2 linked regions of the Microbulbifer sp. A4B17 genome follow. The protein of the gene in region 1 interacts with the protein of each later gene in a pairwise test. Links are inferred from orthologs where the notes say so. Each region holds a gene or a part of one and is shown in the gene's direction. Other genes may lie near its edges.

The links. Proteins that work in one complex are often made in the same cells at the same time.
Region 2: the proteins of BTJ40_RS03755 (region 1) and BTJ40_RS17720 interact in binary tests that used the Escherichia coli proteins (3 or more experiments, as listed by UniProt). The link is inferred for Microbulbifer sp. A4B17 from one-to-one orthologs.

The regions. Positions count from the first base shown.
Region 1 is NZ_CP029064.1:821,414-829,169, reverse strand. What follows is about bases 2,762-5,618. They hold BTJ40_RS03755 (NAD(P)/FAD-dependent oxidoreductase), read left to right. Parts: upstream 2,762-3,562; coding sequence 3,563-4,675; downstream 4,676-5,618. Other genes in these bases: BTJ40_RS03745 (hypothetical protein), read right to left, coding at 5,118-5,609; BTJ40_RS03750 (hypothetical protein), read right to left, coding at 4,769-5,143; nadA (quinolinate synthase NadA), read right to left, coding at 2,762-3,399. Outside these bases: BTJ40_RS03775 (AI-2E family transporter), read right to left, coding at 1-257; BTJ40_RS03770 (sulfurtransferase TusA family protein), read right to left, coding at 281-559; BTJ40_RS03765 (M48 family metalloprotease), read left to right, coding at 767-2,275; more of nadA, read right to left, coding at 2,347-2,761; BTJ40_RS03740 (hypothetical protein), read right to left, coding at 5,870-6,841; BTJ40_RS03735 (hypothetical protein), read right to left, coding at 7,524-7,756. UniProt on the Escherichia coli protein: Catalyzes the dehydrogenation of L-2-hydroxyglutarate (L2HG) to alpha-ketoglutarate and couples to the respiratory chain by feeding electrons from the reaction into the membrane quinone pool.
Region 2 is NZ_CP029064.1:4,025,443-4,028,830, forward strand. What follows is about bases 702-3,388. They hold BTJ40_RS17720 (peptidylprolyl isomerase), read left to right. Parts: upstream 702-1,747; coding sequence 1,748-2,029; downstream 2,030-3,388. Other genes in these bases: BTJ40_RS17710 (glutamate-5-semialdehyde dehydrogenase), read right to left, coding at 702-881; BTJ40_RS17715 (LON peptidase substrate-binding domain-containing protein), read right to left, coding at 978-1,553; BTJ40_RS17725 (RND family transporter), read right to left, coding at 2,102-3,388. Also shown: more of BTJ40_RS17710, read right to left, coding at 1-701. UniProt on the Escherichia coli protein: PPIases accelerate the folding of proteins. It prefers amino acid residues with hydrophobic side chains like leucine and phenylalanine in the P1 position of the peptides substrates.

The DNA.
Region 1 (7,756 bases):
AATAGCAGGGCCACAATGGTGCCCACCAGCACAACACAGGACAGGGTAACGGCCAGCCAATGGGGTACATGCCAGGACTTCAGCTTTTGCACCATGCCCTGCATCAGGAAAGCGATCACCAGCGCAGTGAATACCGGGGCCAGCACCGCCCCCAGTGTCGCCAGAACTACCAGTGCCAGCGTTAATATCAAAACCAGAAGCACCACTTCTTCCTGACTGAAGTAGCGGTTAACCCAGCCTTTTACAATCGATAACATAGACTCTCGGGGTTTGTCTTTATTCATTTGCCAGCGTACAGCCAATATTGAAAGGTATTATTACGCCGCTCGGCACGGAGCAGAGGTCTACCACTTAAAGAGGAAAAACTGTGGAAATCTCGCCAGGAACCCTCATCTGTGGCGAGTATGCAAAGCAGTGTTCCCTCAGGGTGCTCACGCAGTGCGCGACGCATGGCCAGTAACGGTTGTGGGCAGGGCAGATTTCTTGCATCCACAATAGCGGCCGCGTCCCAATCCGGAGTCGGAGCGTCGGGCTCATTGATAGAAGAAGTTACTGACATTGCCTTTTCAGTCACAAACCAGAATTGCCGGGGATTATAGCGCGAACCAGACGCCATAACCCGCACAGACTTTACGCTTTTTAACTTTCCACCTGGCGTAAGTGTGAACCTTTTATGGTCCACTAAGTCCAATCCTCGACAGTCCAACGGGGTAGCGTATAGAGTTGGACTATAGATCCTTCATGGACAGACCGAGCAGTAATCAAGATGACTGATACCCAAAATAGCCTGCTTCACCGGACACGCTCCCCAGCTATCCTCCATCGAATTCGCGCTGGACTGCGCACTCTCAGTATTGGCTTATTACTCGGCACTGTGCCGATCGCCGCTGTAGCGGACAGCGATGAGATACGCCTCCCCGAACTTGGTGACAGGACCAGCGGCGTCGTCTCCCACACCCAGGAAAAAGAACTGGGACAGATGTGGCTGCGCATATTCCGCAGCCAGGTTCGCACTTCCAGTGACGCGCTGATCCAGCAATATGTCGAGGGCATGGTCAAGGAATTGGTAGAGTACAGCCCGCTGGAAGACAAAGAGATTGATGTTGTCGTTGTAAGCAACAAAACCATGAACGCCTTTGCGGTACCCGGCGGAGTCATGGGTATTCATACCGGCCTGTTTCTATTTGCAGAGCGTGAGGACCAGTTTGCATCGGTGGTTGCCCACGAATTGGGCCACCTCAGCCAGCGGCACTACGCCCGCTCCCTGGAAGCACAGCGCAACAGCACAATTCCCACCTTAGCCGGCATGCTTGGCGCCCTGGTTCTGGCAGCTACCGCCGGCGGTGAAGCGGGGATTGCAGCCATGAGTGTTACCCAGGCCGCAGCCCTGGATAACCAGCTGCGCTTCAGCCGCAAGAATGAGCAAGAGGCAGACAGGGTCGGCATTGAAACCCTGGCCAAGTCCGGGCGCGACCCAGAGGCTGCAGGAGAAATGTTTGAGCAAATGCTCAAGGCCACACGCTACTACCAGCGCCCACCGGAATTTCTCCTGACTCACCCCGTTACAGAAAAGCGTATTGCTGATGCCAAGTTACGGGCACAGCGTATGGAAAAGGTTGCCCCCAAAGAAAATCTCGACTATCACCTGATGCGCTCGCGGGTGCGCCTCACCACCGAGCCAACACCTCAGCAAGCCGTTAAGCGCTTTAGTGCAGAACTCAACGGTATCAATGACAACGAGGATGCTGCCCGTTACGGCCTGGCCCTGGCCCAGGTTGCCGCAGGTAAGCCCGACTCTGCTCTGGACACCCTGCAACCCCTGCTGGACAAGAAGCCCTCCAAAGCCGCTTATGTACTGGCAAGGGCAGATATCGATCTGGTGCGAGAAGACTACAGCAGCGCCACCAAGCGCCTGCAGTGGGCCCTGGATCGCAATCCCGGAGACCATGCCTTAATCATGGGGCTCGCCAATGCCCACTTTAAAGCTGGCAACTATTTGGCCGCCGAGCGCCTGCTGGCCAAATACAGCCGCACACGGAAAAAAGATCCGGCAGTTTGGTACTTGCTCGCGGAAACTCACGGCCTGGCCGGGGATATCGTCGGTGTGCATGAAGCCCGTGCTGAGTACTACATCCTAAACGGCATATTCGACAAGGCCTTACAGCACCTGCGTCACGGTATTCGCATGTCTCAGGACGACTACCAGACCCACGCGATCCTGGAACAGCGCCTCAAGGACGTCCTGAAAATGCAGGAGAGAATCGAGGAGCTGTAATCCCTCTCTCTAACGAAAAAGAGCGGCCAATGGCCGCTCTTTTTGTTTTCTTAGCGCTATTTCCTCAAGCCTTAGCCTTTGCGGAAATCCAGCATTCTCTGCAGTGGGATCATCGCCTTGCGACCCAGCTCTGGATCTACAAAAATCTCATTATCACCGCGCTCCAATACCCCACACAGATTCTCCAGAGAATTCATCGCCATCCAGGGGCAGTTAGCACAGCTGCGGCAAGTCGCCCCAGCACCGGCTGTCGGCGCCACCATCAACTCCTTATCCGGGCACTCCTGCTGCATTTTGTAGAAAATGCCCTGGTCGGTTGCCACAATAAATCGCTTCTCCGGGCGGGTCTTGGCTGCGTTAATAATCTGCGAAGTAGACCCCACCACATCAGCCAGGGCTACCACAGAGGCGGGGGACTCCGGATGTACCAAAACCACAGCATCGGGATAGAGGGCCTTTAAGTCCTCGACACCCTTCGCCTTAAATTCCTCATGGACGATACAGGAGCCATCCCAAAGCAGGACGTCGGCACCTGTTTCACGCTCCACATAGCCGCCAAGATGCTTGTCCGGTGCCCAGAGGATTTTTTCCCCGTTGGCATCAAGGTGATCCACTACATCCAAGGCAATACTGGAGGTTACAACCCAGTCAGCCCGTGCTTTCACTGCCGCCGAGGTATTGGCATAAACTACCACAGTGCGGTCCGGATGCTGGTCGCAAAAGTCAGAGAATTCTTGCGGGGGACAGCCGAGATCCAGGGAGCAGGTTGCCTCAAGTGTCGGCATCAATACTTTTTTGTTGGGGGTAAGGATTTTGGCAGTCTCCCCCATGAACTTAACACCAGCCACCACCAGGGTATCCGCTGAATGCTGGGCACCAAAACGAGCCATTTCCAACGAATCAGAAACACAACCCCCAGTCTCTTCAGCCAGGGCCTGGATCAAGGGATCGGTATAGTAGTGTGCGACCAATACTGCATTCTGTTCCTTTAGTAAGCGCTTAATACGCTCACGCCATTCTTGCAGCTCTTCTTCGCTATATTGTGACATTACCGGCTCCGCCAGGTGCGCCTGCACCAAAGAGCGAGAATCTACATTGTCTGCGGCAATGGACTTCTGAGTCATGACTAACTTCCAGTCGCGGAAAAGCGCGTATTATAGCGCAATGGAACGACACCACCACGCACCCTTTTGACAGTGATATTTATCTGTTGTTACAGGCAAAATAAGCTCTGGGGTTTTATCATGGATGCCCCTTCAAAGTTCTCAGTTAATCAACAGGACCGCTATGGAAACACTGGATACCGTAGTAGTCGGCGCTGGCATATTGGGGCTGGCCTGTGCCTACCAATTGAGCCTGACTGGCCGCAATGTGATGGTACTGGAACAACACAGCGCCATTGGGACTGAAACCAGTGCGCGCAATAGTGAAGTCATTCATGCCGGACTCTACTACCCGACCGGAAGCTTGAAAGCCCGAGCCTGTGTCGCCGGTAAATCCATGCTTTATCAATTTTGTCGGGAATACGATGTTCCCCATAAAAAAATCGGCAAGCTGGTTGTCGCCACCGATAAATCACAGCTCGCAAAGCTGCACGCCCTCAAAACCCAGGGGGATATTAACAACGCAGGGGGACTTCGTTTACTCAGCGCCACTGATGCCCAATCTATGGAGCCGGAATTACGATGTGTTAGTGCAATCCACTCACCGACGACAGGCATAATCGATAGCCACGGCTTAATGCTGGCCCTTGAGGGTGCCCTGGAATCCAAGGGTGGTGAAGTGGTACTCGAAACCAAAATTGCCCGAATTGAAGTCTCTACAGGTATATGCCAGTTGGTGATGGCGGATGGCTACAGACTGAAAACCAACAACCTGATTCTGGCCGCCGGCCTTCACACCAGTTTGCTAATGCAAACCATTGATAGCAAAGCAGTAAAAAAAGAAATTCCCAACACTTACTTTGTCAAAGGCAGCTATTTCACTCAATCGGGCAAAGCGCCCTTCTCCCACTTAATTTACCCACTGCCAGAAAAAGCCGGCCTGGGTATTCACCTCACTCTAGATTTAGCCGGAGGGGCGCGCTTTGGGCCGGATGTAGAGTGGGTCGACACCATTAATTACAAAGTAGACCCAGGCAAGCAACAAAAATTCTATAATAGTATCCGTCGTTACTGGCCCGGTGTAATAGAAAATACATTGCAGCCTGGTTATGCCGGCATTCGCCCCAAAATAGTTTCCCAAGGAGCCCCCGCCGGAGATTTCCAGCTCTACCACAAAAAATTCTCTGGCAAAACGCAATTAATCGCTTTCTTTGGTATTGAATCCCCCGGGCTTACCTCGTCACTATATCTGGGAAAAATTGCGGCAGAAATTATCGGAAAAGTGCCGAAAAAATGAATTTTCAAGCAACAGCAATCTCAATACACTTTCGATTATCAGTAAAGACCGAATATATTGACGACACTTTCAAGATACAGAAAATAAAGTCAACTATTGTATTATATCTCCCTGGTTACTACTCCCTATCTGAGTTGCTACCGCCACCTGGTTATCATTCATTTGAACAGTAACATGAATATTGGAAGATCCTAATTGGGTAGTGGTGGCCGATCCAGTACTCAACCCCAGTTGAGAAACCTCTGCATAATTCATATCCCCACTCTGGAAGGTGGTAATATTGGAGGAAACTGCAAAGCTCTGCCCCACCAATGCCTCATTTAGCGTTCCGTCTTGTACAACACTTATAACGCTCGATTCAGTCAGGTCACCCTGGAATAACTCAGCACTATTCTCACTCCCAAACTGGTCAATTAATCCAGTGCTATCAAGAGCAAAATCTTCATGAACAGCCTGTGCAAAATTCATCGTTCCTGACTGCGTAACAGCGACCGTTCCCTGTATTCCCCCCCACGTCCACCTGCGCAGCAACGGCCTCATTATTAGAGCCCGACTGAATAACAATGGCACTGCCGGCGACAACAAAATCATCTTGTACCACCCAACCCAGATTGCCATCGCCAGATTGACTAATCAGAGCAATACTCTCAGATACTTCTGCAATCTGCTCAAGAATTGCCTGGTTCATCAAACCAGCTTGCTCTACCGTACCCGTATTCAAATCCGTGAGAGCCCCCTGTAAAACGGATACCTGGTGGGAATCCCCGCTTTGGGTTATCGAAACTGTATTGCTGGTACTGGTAGGATTTGACTGATCCACTGTTGCCAGATGCCCAACTCCCTCCTGCTCAATGTCTGTCATATTATTGCTGCCGACAGCATGGACACTAATGGTAAGCGAAGCGACTGCAGTCAGTGAAATCCAAGTATTCACTTAATCAATTCCCTGTAACAAATCTCAATCCTTTTACTTAAACTCTGAAACAAAAAAATTCTATAACAGATTCTATATCCCCCTAGAAGATTAGTGCTAGAGACGTAAATTAGTAGTGCGAAATCAATAGAAATAACAACTTAGTCTTCAAAAAACCATCACCCAGGCACAAAATTGAGCGAAAAGAAAAAAAAGGGGGGGCTTACATCTACTTAATAAGTATTACTTCTCCAAACACAGGTGCAAAACCCCAATAAATTTTATTGGAAAATAAATCCAATATTTGAAGTGCCGTTTTGTGTAGCAACTGTGGTTTTAGAATCCAGCATTTGTTGAGTCATATGTTGATTTAGATCACCTAACTGAGTAATTGTTGCATTGCTTAACATATTACCAACCTGTTCTATCTCCGCCATATTACTTGTACCATTTTGCAATATAAAACCCGTAACTGATGTCATACCAAACTGTCCGAGCATTGCATTATTCGTAGTGCCCAACTGAGTAAGTGTGGCGGTGGCGAAAGAGGTACCCCCTGCTTGCTGGGTAATTCCCATATTCATGGTACCTGACTGGTTTACACTGCCAACAGTAGAATCGACTACAGCTTGCTGAACACCACCACCGAAGTTTCCATCTTCCGACTGACTCACATTTACAGTACTATTAGTAACTCCATCGTCCTGTAGAGCCCCTCCAAAATGCCCATTACCTATTTGGGCAATTAGAACAGTGTTTGCGGTAACCCCATTTTCTTGGTCGGAATCAACCTCATTCATATCACCAGACTGAAGGACATTAATGGAAGAGGAAAATACTCCCATTATTTGCTCACTGACAAAGAGATTTTGATTGCCAACTTGGTCAACAGAAATAGAGCTGTTCTCAACAATACTCTGCTGCCCAATTTGAGCCATATTATCGTCGCCAATTTGGTTCAGAGTAATATTGCTCGCCAATATATCAAAAACCTGTCCCATTAGAATCGCATCATTCATATTACCAGTTTGGGTTACTGCAATATTGGAAGCTTCCGTATCAGTCTGGGTGATAGTCATAAAGTTCATTTCACCCGTTTGATTTAACTCCTGAGTAGAACCAATTGACTCAAGTTGCTCAGCTGTCGTGTCGTTATTATTTCCGACCTGATTGATCTCCAGCGAACTGGCCTCAGTAATAAACTGCTGAAAGGATTCAGCCATATTGCCATCGCCCTCTTGATAGTGGGTCATGGTATTGCTAACAGCATCGCTGGCCTGGGTCGACGATGAAGTATTAGCATTACCAATCTGGGTAACATCTATCAGGTTCCCAATGGCCGTAGGATCAACCTGATTGGCATTAGCTGTGTTACCAATACCCTACTGACCCACTATTGTCGTATTATTACTGGCTATAGCGCCACCACTCACTGCAGTCAATATCACTAGAGCTACTGGCTTAAACTTCCTCATAATTCAATCCTTAATTAACTATTCAAGCTTTTCTCGGGACTCAATCTAGAGGGCCTCATAGATAGCACCAACACCAATACATATGTCCGCATAAAACCTGAAAAAATCCAATTCAGCGCCATCCCAATATCGAACAACAGCACTCATTAAACGGAACACTAAATTCCGCCAAAATCGAATACCGTGATATTGAGACAGGCGTAAATATTTATGCAAAAACCCCCAAAAAGGGATTCACATGTACTGGCACTGGGTCACTTGCGATACTGAACGACTGAATATTTAGAAACTATTCTCAAATCTCTGATCAAGGGCCGACCAACTACTGGGTAAGAGTTAACGATAAGCAGCAATACCGCTATAAGAAGGAAGTGGGGAAAAATTAGGAATAAAGTTTAGAGTTAATTATCTGCGCCACCAGAAGAAGTGCTTAGCAGCGCAGAAATTAAAGAACTGACTGTCACTGTAAAATTGTGCCGGTATTACTCACCCCAGACTGTGTCGCTATTGCCGTCTCTGCGGTGCCAGCTTGCGAAGTGGCATATACATTGGAGGTACCCGATTGAGATATTGAGGCTACTCCGGTAGTGATATTTGACTGATTGATATCCGCATCATTGAAATCGCCGACCTGCAACACTGTAGCACTGGTGAAAAAGGCACTTCCTTGATCCAGCGTAGCTACATTCATAT
Region 2 (3,388 bases), 3.2 Mb from region 1 along the record:
TTTTCTTCGTAGGCACTAGCCAAGCGCGGCAGTATATCCGCCGCAACCATCTCGGCAACTAAAAGTGTCTCCATGGCGTTACAAACACCATAGCGATGAGTCTTGGCATTGAGGGCGATATCGAAAGCTTTGTCCAGGTCAGCCCGATCATCGATATACACATGACAAACACCGTGCAGGTGCTTGATCACCGGCACCCGGGCTTCGCGACTGACCCTTTCAATCAGGCCGGTTCCGCCCCTGGGTACAATCACATCCACATATTCCGGCATGGTGATCAGGGCACCCACCGCAGCGCGATCGGTAGTATCGACAACCTGGACAGCGGTTTCCGGCAATCCGGTTTCACACAGACCGGCAACAATGCAGGCGGCTATCGCTTTATTGGAGTGCAGTGCTTCACTGCCTCCGCGCAAAATTGTGGCATTGCCGGATTTGAGGCACAGGCTGGCAGCATCAATGGTCACATTGGGCCTGGACTCATAAATAATGCCCACCACCCCTAGGGGCACACGCATTTTGCCCACTTGAATACCACTGGGGCGGTAGCGTAAATCTTCAACTTCTCCCACCGGGTCGGGCAGCTCCGCAACCTGCACTAAGCCCTCAATCATACCGTCGATACGAGCGTCGTTAAGCTCCAGGCGATCGAGTAGTGCAGCATCCAGGCCGCGCTCGCGACCCGCCTGCATATCCAATGCATTGGCCTCCAGCAAAGACGCCCGCTGTGACTCTAGCTGGGCAGCGATGGCTTTGAGAGCATTATTTTTGGTGGAGGTATCCGCGGCAGCTATTTGTTTAGCTGCGGCACGGGCGGCGCGCCCCATTTGTTCGAGCTTGGCGCGAGTGGATTGCTGATCAGCGGTGTCTATGGCGGTCACTTGGCTCTCCGTGCAAAATCCGGTCGGCCGCGCAGTATAACCCAGCGAGACCCGGTTGAAAGTGCCGATTGCCGGGCCACACAGCTTTGTAGAAGGCTAATCCCGAGTCCAACGGTCCAGGTTCTCAGCGATGGTGGCGAGCCGCACGAGAGGATCTTCCACTGCCAACAGGTCTGTACGCACCTTATCCTCCAGCGGCAGAAGCTGCGCCAGCTGCCATGAGAGTGAGTCAGCGGATTCCACCGGCTCAAATTTAAGTGATAGCGACTGCGCCCGTTCCTTCAACTCTTCCAACACCGACAGGAGGCCATCGCAATCAGCCGGAATCGGCTTTTCATCTTCATCTGGTATCCATTCCACGTCCCCCAGAAGCAGATCATCTTCTGCGCGACGGGTGTGGACAATACGAAAGCGGCGCCGGCCTTTCACCTCCACATGCAGCAGCCCCCCTTCACCCTGCCCCCAGTCGACGATATCGACATAAACACCGAGAGGCCATACAGAGGCTCGCCCCACTTCGCCCCCGGAGCGTATCAATACAATGCCAAAGCCACTGTTGGTTTTCATGGACTCACTGACAAGGTGAATATAGCGCTGCTCAAAAATCCGCAGGGGCAAGGTCACACCGGGGTATAGAGGGACACTGAGGGGAAATAGAGGTATCTGTTGCAAAGTCATCACTCATTATTTTTGATGTGTTCTAAAGATACCATCGCCAGAGGTTACCCTGCGGCAGGATAAGAAACTTTTTACCGCCAATCCGTTGGATTGGGAGCAACTTTTTCTGCCTGCGGGAAATTGTCGCTGGCAAGCCCAACACCCAGCCTATAAGCTGCTGCGGTAAATTGACCAAACGGAGATTTTTCATGCCTACAGCAACCGCTCGCCATATCCTGGTTGAAAGTGAACAGCAGTGCCAGGACCTGAAACAGCAAATCGAGAACGGCGCTGACTTCGGTAAAATTGCCGAGCAGTACTCCCAGTGCCCCTCTAGCCGTTCCGGCGGTGACCTGGGCTCTTTCAGCAAGGGGATGATGGTTCCCGAATTTGACAAGGTCGTATTTTCCGAAGAGCTGCACAAGGTGCATGGCCCAGTCAAAACCCAGTTTGGCTACCACCTGCTGGAAATCACCAGCCGCCAGGACTAAGTCCCCGCTAGATAAGCAGACATGAAAAAGCCGGGGTTATCCCGGCTTTTTTATACTCAAAATTCCTTCGATTCAGGCGCTGGGCGCCTCCTGCATCGGCACCTCCGGCTCAACTTCATCAGCTCGTCTCTGACGACCGAGCGGCTTGAACATCACCAGCAACAGTGGCAGAAGGGTCAGGGAACCCAGCAAAGCGGCGGACATCGCCAGTGCGGTGAGCAGGCCGAAATAGATCGACGGAACAAACTTTGACAGCGCCAAAATTGAGAAACCGACAATAATCGTGATAGCGGTGTAGAACATGGCGCGGCCGATAGTCGCATGACTGCGGTGCATGGTCGCCAGATAATTACCGTCTTTGGCAAACTCGGCGCGGAACCGATACAGGTAGTGAATCGCATGATCCACACCGATACCCACGGTAATCGCGGCGATAGTGATCGTCATCATATCCAGCGGAATACCCGCGAGCCCCATACCACCAAGTACCACACAGGCCGCCAGCATATTTGGCACCAGTGCAATCAGAGCAATCCACAGAGAGCGGAACAGCACCAGGAACATCAACAGGATGCCAACAAAGACGGCACCCAGGGTCAGGATCTGGGACTTAAACAGGCTCTGTAACATATTGTTGTACAGAACCAACAGGCCGGTCTGATGAACATTCTCTGGAGCAATACCCATCTCATTGTGAGCGTAGTTGTAGATGCGCTGGATCAGCTCATCGCGACGCAGGGTGGGGTCTGTCTCCATCACTCGTAAGGTGATACGAGCCTGGTTGTTCTCCGCAGATAGATAGGGATCAACCAGGACAGAGCGGATTTCGGCCGGCAGGCTGGTATTGGCCACCGCCAACTCAAAGTCATTGAGGGGACCGCCATTCAGATCCACGGCAACTTTATACAGGGTCGCCAGAGATTGAACCTTACCTATCTCCGGCTGTTGCTCCAGGTAATCGTGCAGTTGCTCCAGCTTTGTCAAACCGGCAACCGTAAACCAGTAGCTCTGCTCCGCAGACTCCTCTTCGCTACCAAATGGATCATCGGAGGCAAAGGGGTCCTCCTCTACAGCGAAGGGATCTTCCTCTGCTTCCATAGCGAAGGGGTCTTCTTCTCCCTCGAAAGCCGCCTCCTGCTCCTCGGGCTGATCCAGGATAATATCCAGAGTCACAGTGCCACCCAAGCGGCGGTCGATCACCAGCATGCCCTGATAAATTTCCGTGGAATCATCGAAGTAATCGATAAAGCGGTTTTCCACTTTCAGCTGGGATATGCCCACCACACTCACGACGGCTGCCAGCAGTGAAATACCTAGCACCACAAACTTGTGGCGCTCGGCAAAGCGGGAAAATTGCAG